Sporocytophaga myxococcoides DSM 11118: one gene and its partner. The protein of the gene in region 1 interacts with the protein of each later gene in a pairwise test. Links are inferred from orthologs where the notes say so. Each region holds a gene or a part of one and is shown on either strand. Other genes may lie near its edges.

The links. The genes of interacting proteins can lie anywhere in the genome.
Region 2: the proteins of rfaD (region 1) and K350_RS0109820 interact in binary tests that used the Escherichia coli proteins (3 or more experiments, as listed by UniProt). The link is inferred for Sporocytophaga myxococcoides DSM 11118 from one-to-one orthologs.

The regions. Positions count from the first base shown.
Region 1 is NZ_AUFX01000014.1:131,607-136,296, forward strand. The notes cover bases 1,699-4,690. They hold rfaD (ADP-glyceromanno-heptose 6-epimerase), read right to left. Parts: upstream 3,682-4,690; coding sequence 2,716-3,681; downstream 1,699-2,715. Other genes in these bases: K350_RS0117505 (M48 family metallopeptidase), read right to left, coding at 1,699-2,685; K350_RS0117515 (ABC transporter substrate-binding protein), read left to right, coding at 3,757-4,647; K350_RS0117520 (FecCD family ABC transporter permease), read left to right, coding at 4,637-4,690. Also shown: K350_RS0117495 (glycosyltransferase family 9 protein), read left to right, coding at 1-710; K350_RS0117500 (SRPBCC family protein), read right to left, coding at 735-1,265; more of K350_RS0117505, read right to left, coding at 1,447-1,698. UniProt on the Escherichia coli protein: Catalyzes the interconversion between ADP-D-glycero-beta-D-manno-heptose and ADP-L-glycero-beta-D-manno-heptose via an epimerization at carbon 6 of the heptose.
Region 2 is NZ_AUFX01000006.1:298,152-302,648, reverse strand. What follows is about bases 1,189-3,987. They hold K350_RS0109820 (1,4-dihydroxy-2-naphthoyl-CoA synthase), read left to right. Parts: upstream 1,189-2,066; coding sequence 2,067-2,909; downstream 2,910-3,987. Other genes in these bases: K350_RS0109805 (hypothetical protein), read left to right, coding at 3,793-3,987; K350_RS28165 (T9SS type A sorting domain-containing protein), read left to right, coding at 3,215-3,754; K350_RS0109825 (hypothetical protein), read left to right, coding at 1,622-1,903; K350_RS0109830 (MG2 domain-containing protein), read left to right, coding at 1,189-1,514. Also shown: more of K350_RS0109830, read left to right, coding at 1-1,188; more of K350_RS0109805, read left to right, coding at 3,988-4,497. UniProt on the Escherichia coli protein: Converts o-succinylbenzoyl-CoA (OSB-CoA) to 1,4-dihydroxy-2-naphthoyl-CoA (DHNA-CoA).

The DNA of each region.
Region 1 (4,690 bases):
TCTTAAACAAACCTATTCCAAAATGGAAAAAGAATTTATTGAAGGCATTGCCTTTTCTAGGGTTTTCAAAGAGGATAATTAAGCTGGATATGGCATATGAAAAGACTCCTAAGATCCATGTTTTAAAAGCCTACTTTAAGGCTGCAGATATTAAAAATGAATCTTTATCTCTTCCAAAAATATATTTGTCTGAAGAAGAAAAGAAAAGATTAATTCCTGAAAAATATGTAGTACTTCACATCGACAAAAATCCTTTAAACCATAGAAATATCTATGGTGTGAATTGGAAAGAAGTTGTTAAATATATTCAAGGATTAGGGTTGAAAGTAATTCAGATATCCAAAAATGGAGATGAGCTTTATGGGGAGTGGTACAAAACCCGTGATATGAGAGAGGTAATGTCACTTGTTTACAATGCATCATTATTTGTAGGATTGGATTCCGGACCAAGTCATATCGCAGGGTGTTTTCAAATACCATCAGCAATATTTTTTGGGTCAGTTAATCCTGAATTCAGACATCTGGATAATAAGAATAAAATATTTTTACAGCAACCGTGTGAATATGCGGGATGCTATCATGAAGTGATAAGTAGTCGTGGGAAAGATTGTCGTTTAGTTGGAGCCGAAGGTATTCCAAAATGTTCTCTTCATACTACTGAACATGTTTTAAGTGCATTAAAACAACTTTCTTCTCAGATCGAACTTTAATAGAAGATAAAAAGCAGAGATGCATTAGTGCTTCTCTGCATAATTCTTCAGATTCTGCAAACCTTTATCAAAATCTTTTTCAAGCATATCCTTTACCATAAAACCAAAATATCTTCCAAAGGGATAGTCCAGGTTGCCTTGATTTTTCCAGGTTACTTTAGTACCGCCTTCAACAGGCTCAATAGTAAAATCAACTTCAGATTCTGACTCCATTGGTGTAGTTGTTATAAGTCTTGAATGAACCATTGTTGGGCTTTTGGTTTCAGTAATAATAATATAGCCTTTACCTGTTTTCTGTCCTTCCCAACTATATTTATGACCGGAATGTGATGGCTGTCCTTCTACAATTTTCTTGGTTGTAGAATCTGTCTCAGACCAGGGATTCCATTCCTTAAAATCATTGTAATCAGAAATCTCTTTGTATAACTTTTCAGCAGGTTGCTTGATTACGAGACTCCTTTGAACGGTATAAGTTTTAGGAAAAAATAATGCTACGATAAAGATTAAAAGCAGAAAACCCAGTAAAGAAAGGAGTATAGTTCTGGCAAGTTTCATAGAGTTTTATTTTGTCGCTTAGTTTGAAAAGTAATAATTGATTTCAAAATGGTTTGTTCTGAAAAAGAGCTTAAAATGAAAACTTGCTTTAAATTAATTCTTTTGGTTTAATAATCAAATTGTTGTATGTCTTTATGTATTATGAATTTAAAATCGATAGCACGTTCTATCTGTCATCGCCTTATTGAACTTGCTTTAAAGCTCTTAATCTGTATAATAACGGTGGATGAGAATAATGCATAAATACATATGCAGGATGTGGAGTCAGGTTGCTGAGGTTTTTTGTAGATAGTTTTTTTAGAGCTTCCTGAAGTGCAATACTACTATATGTAACAGCAGCAAAACGGTCTGCTTCATATTCATTTTTTCTCGAAATAATATTCATCACTAATCCAGTAATGTGAGATATGGGAGTATACAGAATTCCGAAAGCAATTAAATTGATGTGAATTGCTAAATGATCCGCCCCCAGAGCTTCCGATAAATTTGTATTAAAGATGAAATAGGAGAGTAGAAAGAGCATGAATCCGGCTTGTATAATACCAAGGATTAGTCCAGTAATGATATGTTTTTTCTTGAAATGACCAATCTCATGCGCTAAGACTGCAACCAGCTCCTCTTTGGTATGATTGTTAATCAAAGTGTCATAAAGAACCACTTTTTTCTTTGGTCCGATACCAGAGAAGAATGCATTTGCTTTGGAAGATCTTTTCGAACCATCTATAACAAAGATATTTGTTATAGAGAAATTGTTAGTCTTACTATACTCTTCAATTGAGTTTCTTAGTTCACCGCTCTCAAGTGGCGTAAGTTTGTTGAATAGCGGAACGAATATACTGGTATAAAACATATTGATCACAAGCATTACCACAGATAAGATGATCCAGAAGTAAAGCCAAAAGCCAGGACCTATACTGGTAACCATAAAAATAAAAAGCCATATCAGTAGACCGCCTAGCAACCCGCCAAGAAGATAACCTTTTAACTTATCCAGGATATATGTCTTGATAGCTGTTTTATTGAATCCGAATTTTTCTTCAATTACAAAGGTCTTATACAAGGAAAAAGGAATATTGATAATGTCAGAAAACAGGAAGAGGATACCAAAAAATACTAATGCTAAAGAAGTAGGATTATGAAATTTTAAACTTAATTGTTTGTCCAGCCATCCAAAAGTACCGGTGAGAATGACAGTGATAATAAGCAGAAAGCTCAACGTACTTGATACAAAACTGAATTTGGCATTGGCAGTAAAATAATCCTGTGCCTTCTTAAATTCTTCTTCAGTATATAAGTTTTTTAACTCTTCGGGTAAATCGTTTTTTTGATGTTTGAGATTTAAATAATCAAGAACCTGTTCAAGTATAAAATCAAAAGATAGTATCCCCAGAATAATGTATAAAAGACTTTTAGAATCCATCAGAATTAAGCTTCCTGCTATTATAAATTTTTAATAATATATTTTGTTGATAAGGTAATTCTTTACGTAATCATTCACACCTTCTTCAAGTGTATGGAATGGTTTGGAATAACCCGCAGCCTTTAACTTCTCCATTTTGGCTTCAGTAAAATACTGGTACTTGTCACGGATGTCAGCCGGAGTGTCTACAAAACTGATATCTTCTTTTTTACCCATTGCCTTAAAGGTATTCTTGGTTAAGTCAAGAAATGTTCTCGCCTTTCCGCTTCCAAGGTTATAGATACCGGAATGCTTTCTGTCTCTCATCAGGAACATGATAACATCCACAACATCTTTTACATAGACAAAATCCCTCATTTGCTCACCATCCTTAAATTCAGGATTGTGGGATCTGAATAGTTTCATCTTGTCACTGGCGCTTATCTGATTGAAGGCATGAAATATTACACTGGCCATTCTGCCTTTGTGATATTCATTAGGGCCATAAACATTGAAGAATTTAAGCCCTGCCCAGAAAAAGGGTTTTTTAGGTTGATTCAGTGCCCAGATATCAAAATCATTCTTAGAATCACCGTAAGGATTTAATGGCTTAAGTTTTGGAATTACGGCTTCGTTATCTTCATATCCAAGTTCTCCAAGTCCATAAGTAGCAGCTGAAGATGCGTATACTAGCGGAATTTGATAGTTAACACATGCATTCCATATTTTTTGCGAATATTCAACATTAAGTTTATCGAATATTTCTTTGTTAAATTCGGTAGTGTCAGTTCTGGCACCAATATGGAAGATGAACTCAACATGCTCATAGTTTTTGTCAAGCCAGTTGAAAAAATCATCTCTGTGTACTTTTTCCTGTATCTTTTTTCCAACCAGGTTTTTATTTTTTTCTTCATTGCTGAAATCATCTACAGCAACAATATAATTGAAGTTTTCAGCATTTAATTTACTGATAAGGCAGCTACCTATAAATCCTGCTGCTCCGGTCACAACCATCATAAAACAAATAGTTTCTTTTTGTAGGGTGAATTTTTAAGAAAGGCTAAATTTACAAAAAAAAGAACGATATAGAGGGTGAAAAAGGTTTATTTGCGATTGCTGATTTTTTCTTTACTCATTTTCACTGCATGTAAGACGCATAGTGATAAGGAAGTAAAATCCAATGAAAATAATAGTAATGATGTTCTGGTGGATGAATTGCATCTACCTGCTAAAGTTAGTCGTGTATTGGGTCTTTGCCCTTCTTCTACTGAGATCCTTGCAAGTATTTGTCCTGAAAAATTAGTTGGGAGAACGCAAAATTGCAATTTTCCCCCATCTATTGAAACGCTTCCAATAGTGAACAATTATCCTCTTGATATAGAAGGGGTGATGAAACTCCGTCCTGATTTGGTATTAACTCTCGAAGGAATAACTCCAATGGATGATATAAAAAGGATAGAAGCTCTTGGAATTCCAGTCTATATTCAGAATTTTAAAACTGTAGATGAAGTGTTTGAAGGAATAAGAGATGTTGGTAAAATTTGTGGTGCGAAAGTAAAAGCTGATTTATTGGTTGATTCATTGACTCATATAAAGGATAGCTTATTAAGTCAAAGTTTTGGCGAGAAGCTATCTGCAATTAATATCATTTGGAACGCCCCGATATATGTTCATGGATATTATTCAATTATGACAGATAAACTCAGAATTGCCGGAATGAATAATATTATTGACTCTTCCTTTAAGAAAACTTCTCCTGAAGTAAGCCGTGAATATCTTCTTTCCAAAAATCCTGATGTGATGTTTTGTGCATTTTCAGATTATGAAAAAGATTTTTTTAATCTCTACCCTGAATTAAGAAGAATGAAATGCTACAGAAATAAGGCGATTTTTAAGATTACAGAAGATTTACAATCCAGGCCAGGACCACGAATATTGGAAGCTGTCATGGAACTTAAAAATATTTCGAAAAATGCCAGGTAAACTAATAGTACCAATACTAATAATATTAACGATCCTATTACTA
Region 2 (4,497 bases), on another replicon or contig:
CTCAGCTTGTGGCTTATCCATCTTTAATGACAGACTTACTAAAAGGTATAGAGTCTATTATCAGAGAACCTTATGGATGTTTTGAGCAAACATCTACAAGTAACTATCCGAATCTTTTAATAAAAAGATATCTGATGGAAATGAACGAAGTTTCAGAAGCTAGTGGCAAGAAGTTTAAAGCTCCTGCAAATCTGGAAGCTAACCTTGATAAAGGATATGCCAAATTGATCTCTTATGAAACTCCGGAAAAAGGATATGAGTGGTTTGGAGGTACTCCTGCACATGAAGCACTGACTGCTTATGGACTGATGCAATTCAATGATATGAAACAGGTTTACAGCAAAGTGGATCAGGCAATGATTGACAGAACCGCCAACTGGTTGTTGGGTAGAAGAGATGGTAAAGGTGGATTTAAGAAAAGTGCTCAGGCACTGGACCAATTTGGTAGAGCTACAGACGATATTACCAACGCATACATTGTTTATGCTTTATCTGAAGCTGGCTATAAAGACATCATGAAAGAAGCAGACCACGCATATGACATTGCTCTGAAATCTAAAGATGCATATCAACTTGCTTTAGCAGCTAATACTATGTTTAACCTGAATGAAGGTAAAAAAGCTGAAAGAGCTGTGGCTATGCTGCAAGCAATGCAGCTGAAGGATGGCAGCTGGCCAGGATCAATTCATTCTATTACCTGTTCAACTGGTCAGTCATTATTTGTGGAAACGACTTCACTTGCTGTAATGGCTTTATTGAAGGAAGGGCAGAAGAAAGAGAAGTTAATTCTGGATGGAGTTAAATATCTGGTAAGTGCAAGATCTGCACATGGAGGTTTTGCCTCTACGCAAGGAACAGTACTTGCTTTGAAAGCGCTTACTTCATATAGTATTCATGCCAAGAAAACTTCCGAAGATGGAACCATCATCGTTTACATAGATGGAAAAAATGTAGGGACGAAAGAATACAAAGCAGGAGACTCAGGTGAGATTAGTATTGCAGGATTAGAGTCTTATCTGAAGGAAGGTAATCATGAAGTGAAAGTGAAGTACGCTGGTGTTAAAGAACCACTTCCATATACTCTAGGTATTAATTATAGCACTACACTGCCTCCTTCCAGCAAAGAGTGCAAAGTAAGCATAGATACAAAGCTAATGGAAGGAAATGTTCGTGTAGGAGAAACAAACAGACTTACAGCTGTCATCTCCAACAAAACAAATGAGGGACTTCCTATGACAATGGGTATTGTCGGACTTCCTTCCGGAATGTCTGCACAGCCTTGGCAACTCAAAGAACTGCTTGAAAAGAAGCAGGTAGACTTCTATGAAATCAGAGGAAACTTTGTATACCTTTATTTCAGACAGATGGCTCCTAAAGAAGTGAAGACCATTCATCTTGATCTGAAGGCTGAGATTCCGGGAACATATGAATCTCCTGCATCCAGTGCTTATCTGTATTATACCAATGAATTCAAGAGTTGGCAAGAACCTGTAAAGGTTTCCATAGTGCAGTAATACTTAACGATCAAAAAAACTGACGGCTTCGTCAGTTTTTTTGATTGATTATTTGAAAAGGGATTTACTTTAAGCTTTTACCTCAAAATTATGACCTCAAAGCTCCGATGTTTGACCTTTTACCTCAAAATTATGACCCCAAAGCTCCGGCATTTGACCTTTTACCTCGAAATTATGAGTTCAAAGCTCCGGCATTTGACCTTTTAGCTCGAAATTATGACCTCAAAGCTTCGGCGTTTGACCTTTTACCTCGAAAATGTAACCTTAAAGCTCCGACGTTTGAGCTTTTACCTCGAAAATGTGAGTTCAAAGCTCCGGCGTTTGACCTTTTACCTCGAAATTATGACCTTAAAACTCCGGCGTTGGAGTTCTTTAGCTCGAAAATATGACCTCAAAGCTCCGATGTTTGAGCTTTTTACCTCGGAATTATGACTTAAAAGCTTTGACCTTCGAGCTTTTTACCTCGAAAGTATGACCAACACTCTGCTTTCAGATTTCTGAATTTCCCAAAGTAACGTTATTTTTACCTTTCATTTACTAAATCACAGATCAATGAACATAGATTGGAAAACCGCAAAAGAATACGAAGATATTACTTATAAGAAATCAGGTGGAGTGGCACGTATTGCTTTTAACAGACCTAATGTAAGAAATGCCTTCAGACCAAAAACCACTTCAGAACTGTACGATGCTTTCTATGATGCTTATGAAGATGCGTCTATAGGTGTTGTACTTCTTTCTGCTGAAGGTCCTTCAACAAAAGATGGTGTGTATTCATTTTGTAGCGGTGGAGATCAGAAAGTAAGAGGCGATAAAGGATATGTAGGTGAGGATGGTCGTCACAGACTTAATATACTCGAAGTTCAAAGACTTATTCGTTTCATGCCGAAAGTTGTGATTGCCGTAGTTCCAGGCTGGGCAGTAGGTGGGGGGCATAGTCTTCATGTCGTTTGTGATCTTACTTTAGCAAGTAAAGAACATGCAATCTTTAAACAAACTGATGCCGATGTAACAAGCTTCGACGGTGGATATGGATCTGCATATCTTGCGAAGATGGTTGGACAGAAAAAAGCAAGAGAAATATTTTTCCTTGGACGCAACTATAGTGCTCAGGAAGCTTTTGATATGGGCATGGTCAATGCTGTAATTCCTCATGCTGAATTGGAGAGCACTGCTTATCAATGGGCACAAGAGATTCTTGAAAAATCTCCGACTTCTATCAAGATGCTAAAGTTTGCCATGAACCTGACTGATGACGGTATGGTAGGGCAGCAGATATTTGCTGGAGAAGCTACTCGTTTAGCCTACATGACAGATGAAGCTAAAGAAGGACGTAATGCCTTTCTTGAAAAACGTAAACCTGAGTTTGATAAAAAAGGATATGGGCCTTGTTAATATTTCTTGTAATATATGAGGTAATCTGTATGAAAGTATAAAGGCACCTGGAATATTATAGACTATTTTGCTATTACAAATCTTTTCTAGTCAAAATGATAATGGCACATGCATCCGCTTTCTTATTTTAGTAATGGGAGATAGTTAGTGAAATGAGTAAAGCGGATGCTATAATATTATAGGTTTATGTAAGGATACATGATCAACTTTTTATAAACAACCTATATTTTTAATATTATAAAAAAATCAAGATGAGCAAATTTAATAAGGTACTTTTTTTAATTTTTTTGAGTTTTAAAATTGGAATGGTTTTTTCGCAACAAACTGATGATAGTTTAACAATAGCTCCCAACCCTTTTACTGAAAAAGCAACAATACATTTCTATATTGATAAAACAGATACTATCTCTTTGAATGTTTATAACATGCTGGGAGTTAAAGTTAAGACAATCTATGAATCTGAAGTATTGCAAAGTGGCTCATATGATAATGTAATATTGGGAGAATCATTGATTGAAGGTGTTTATATAGTTATATTAGAAATTGGCTCAAAGTCGATTGGAGCAAAGTTTGTTAAAATTGGCAGCATAACAACAGGTTTATTAAATACAGACAGTAAAAATGAACTATTGGTATTCCCCAACCCGACAAGCGATCTTTTGCAGCTTCAGTTTAAAGGGCCAAAAACAATTGTTTTGACAGACATGAATGGTGGGATAGTAAAATCATTAAAGACTAATCAGACAGTTATTTCAATTAGTGAATTAAAGTCAGGAGAATACTTAGTGATCTTAATGAATGAAGAAGGACAGATATTGACTAAGCAGAAAATAGTGAAAATCTAAAGCTTTTTACCTTCTCTCAAAATCAATAATGAAAACATATGCGAAAAAATATTTACTCTGATTCTTCAGTATCGATAATACTCAACGCAGTAGCTTTCCTGTTTCTATTAACACTAGTAGCTTCCTGCAAGCCGAAGACAGCTGAGGTAAGCATAAGCAACGAAATTATAGGCAGCTCCAAAGTAGTACTTGATGACACCTTGTTATTAAGAATTCTTCCCGAATCTCTAAAATACTCCACCATATTATTATCTGTAGGCATGCATTCTTATACCATTAACGGTGGTGAAAAGAAAAATTTTGAGGTAACAGAGGAAGGCGGTATCCTTAATTTAGGTAGACAGGAGTTTGTGATCTTTCCTATCACCTATACTAACACCACAAGTGAGGATGTTAATCATGCAATTGTCGCTGCAAATTACCCCATACTCCTGGCTGATTCATTAGTAGTGTATAATAAAGATGTGGCCAACTCTCAGGCAGAACTGATACAATTACTGCAGAATGAAAATGCTAAAGATTTTCTTAACAGGGATTTAATCAAAGTGCCTGCTGATCAATTGTTCATTAGCAAATCATGGGACTTTGACCTGGATCAAAATCCTACGGACAGTATTTCTGTTAAAGTAGAAAGTAAAAATACAAAGACGCATGGCTTCAGAAGTAAAATAACAGATACAAAAACCTTTTTGATGTATTCAAAGCTTTTAGATGAATACAAAGTAGAACGAGTTGAGAATAAG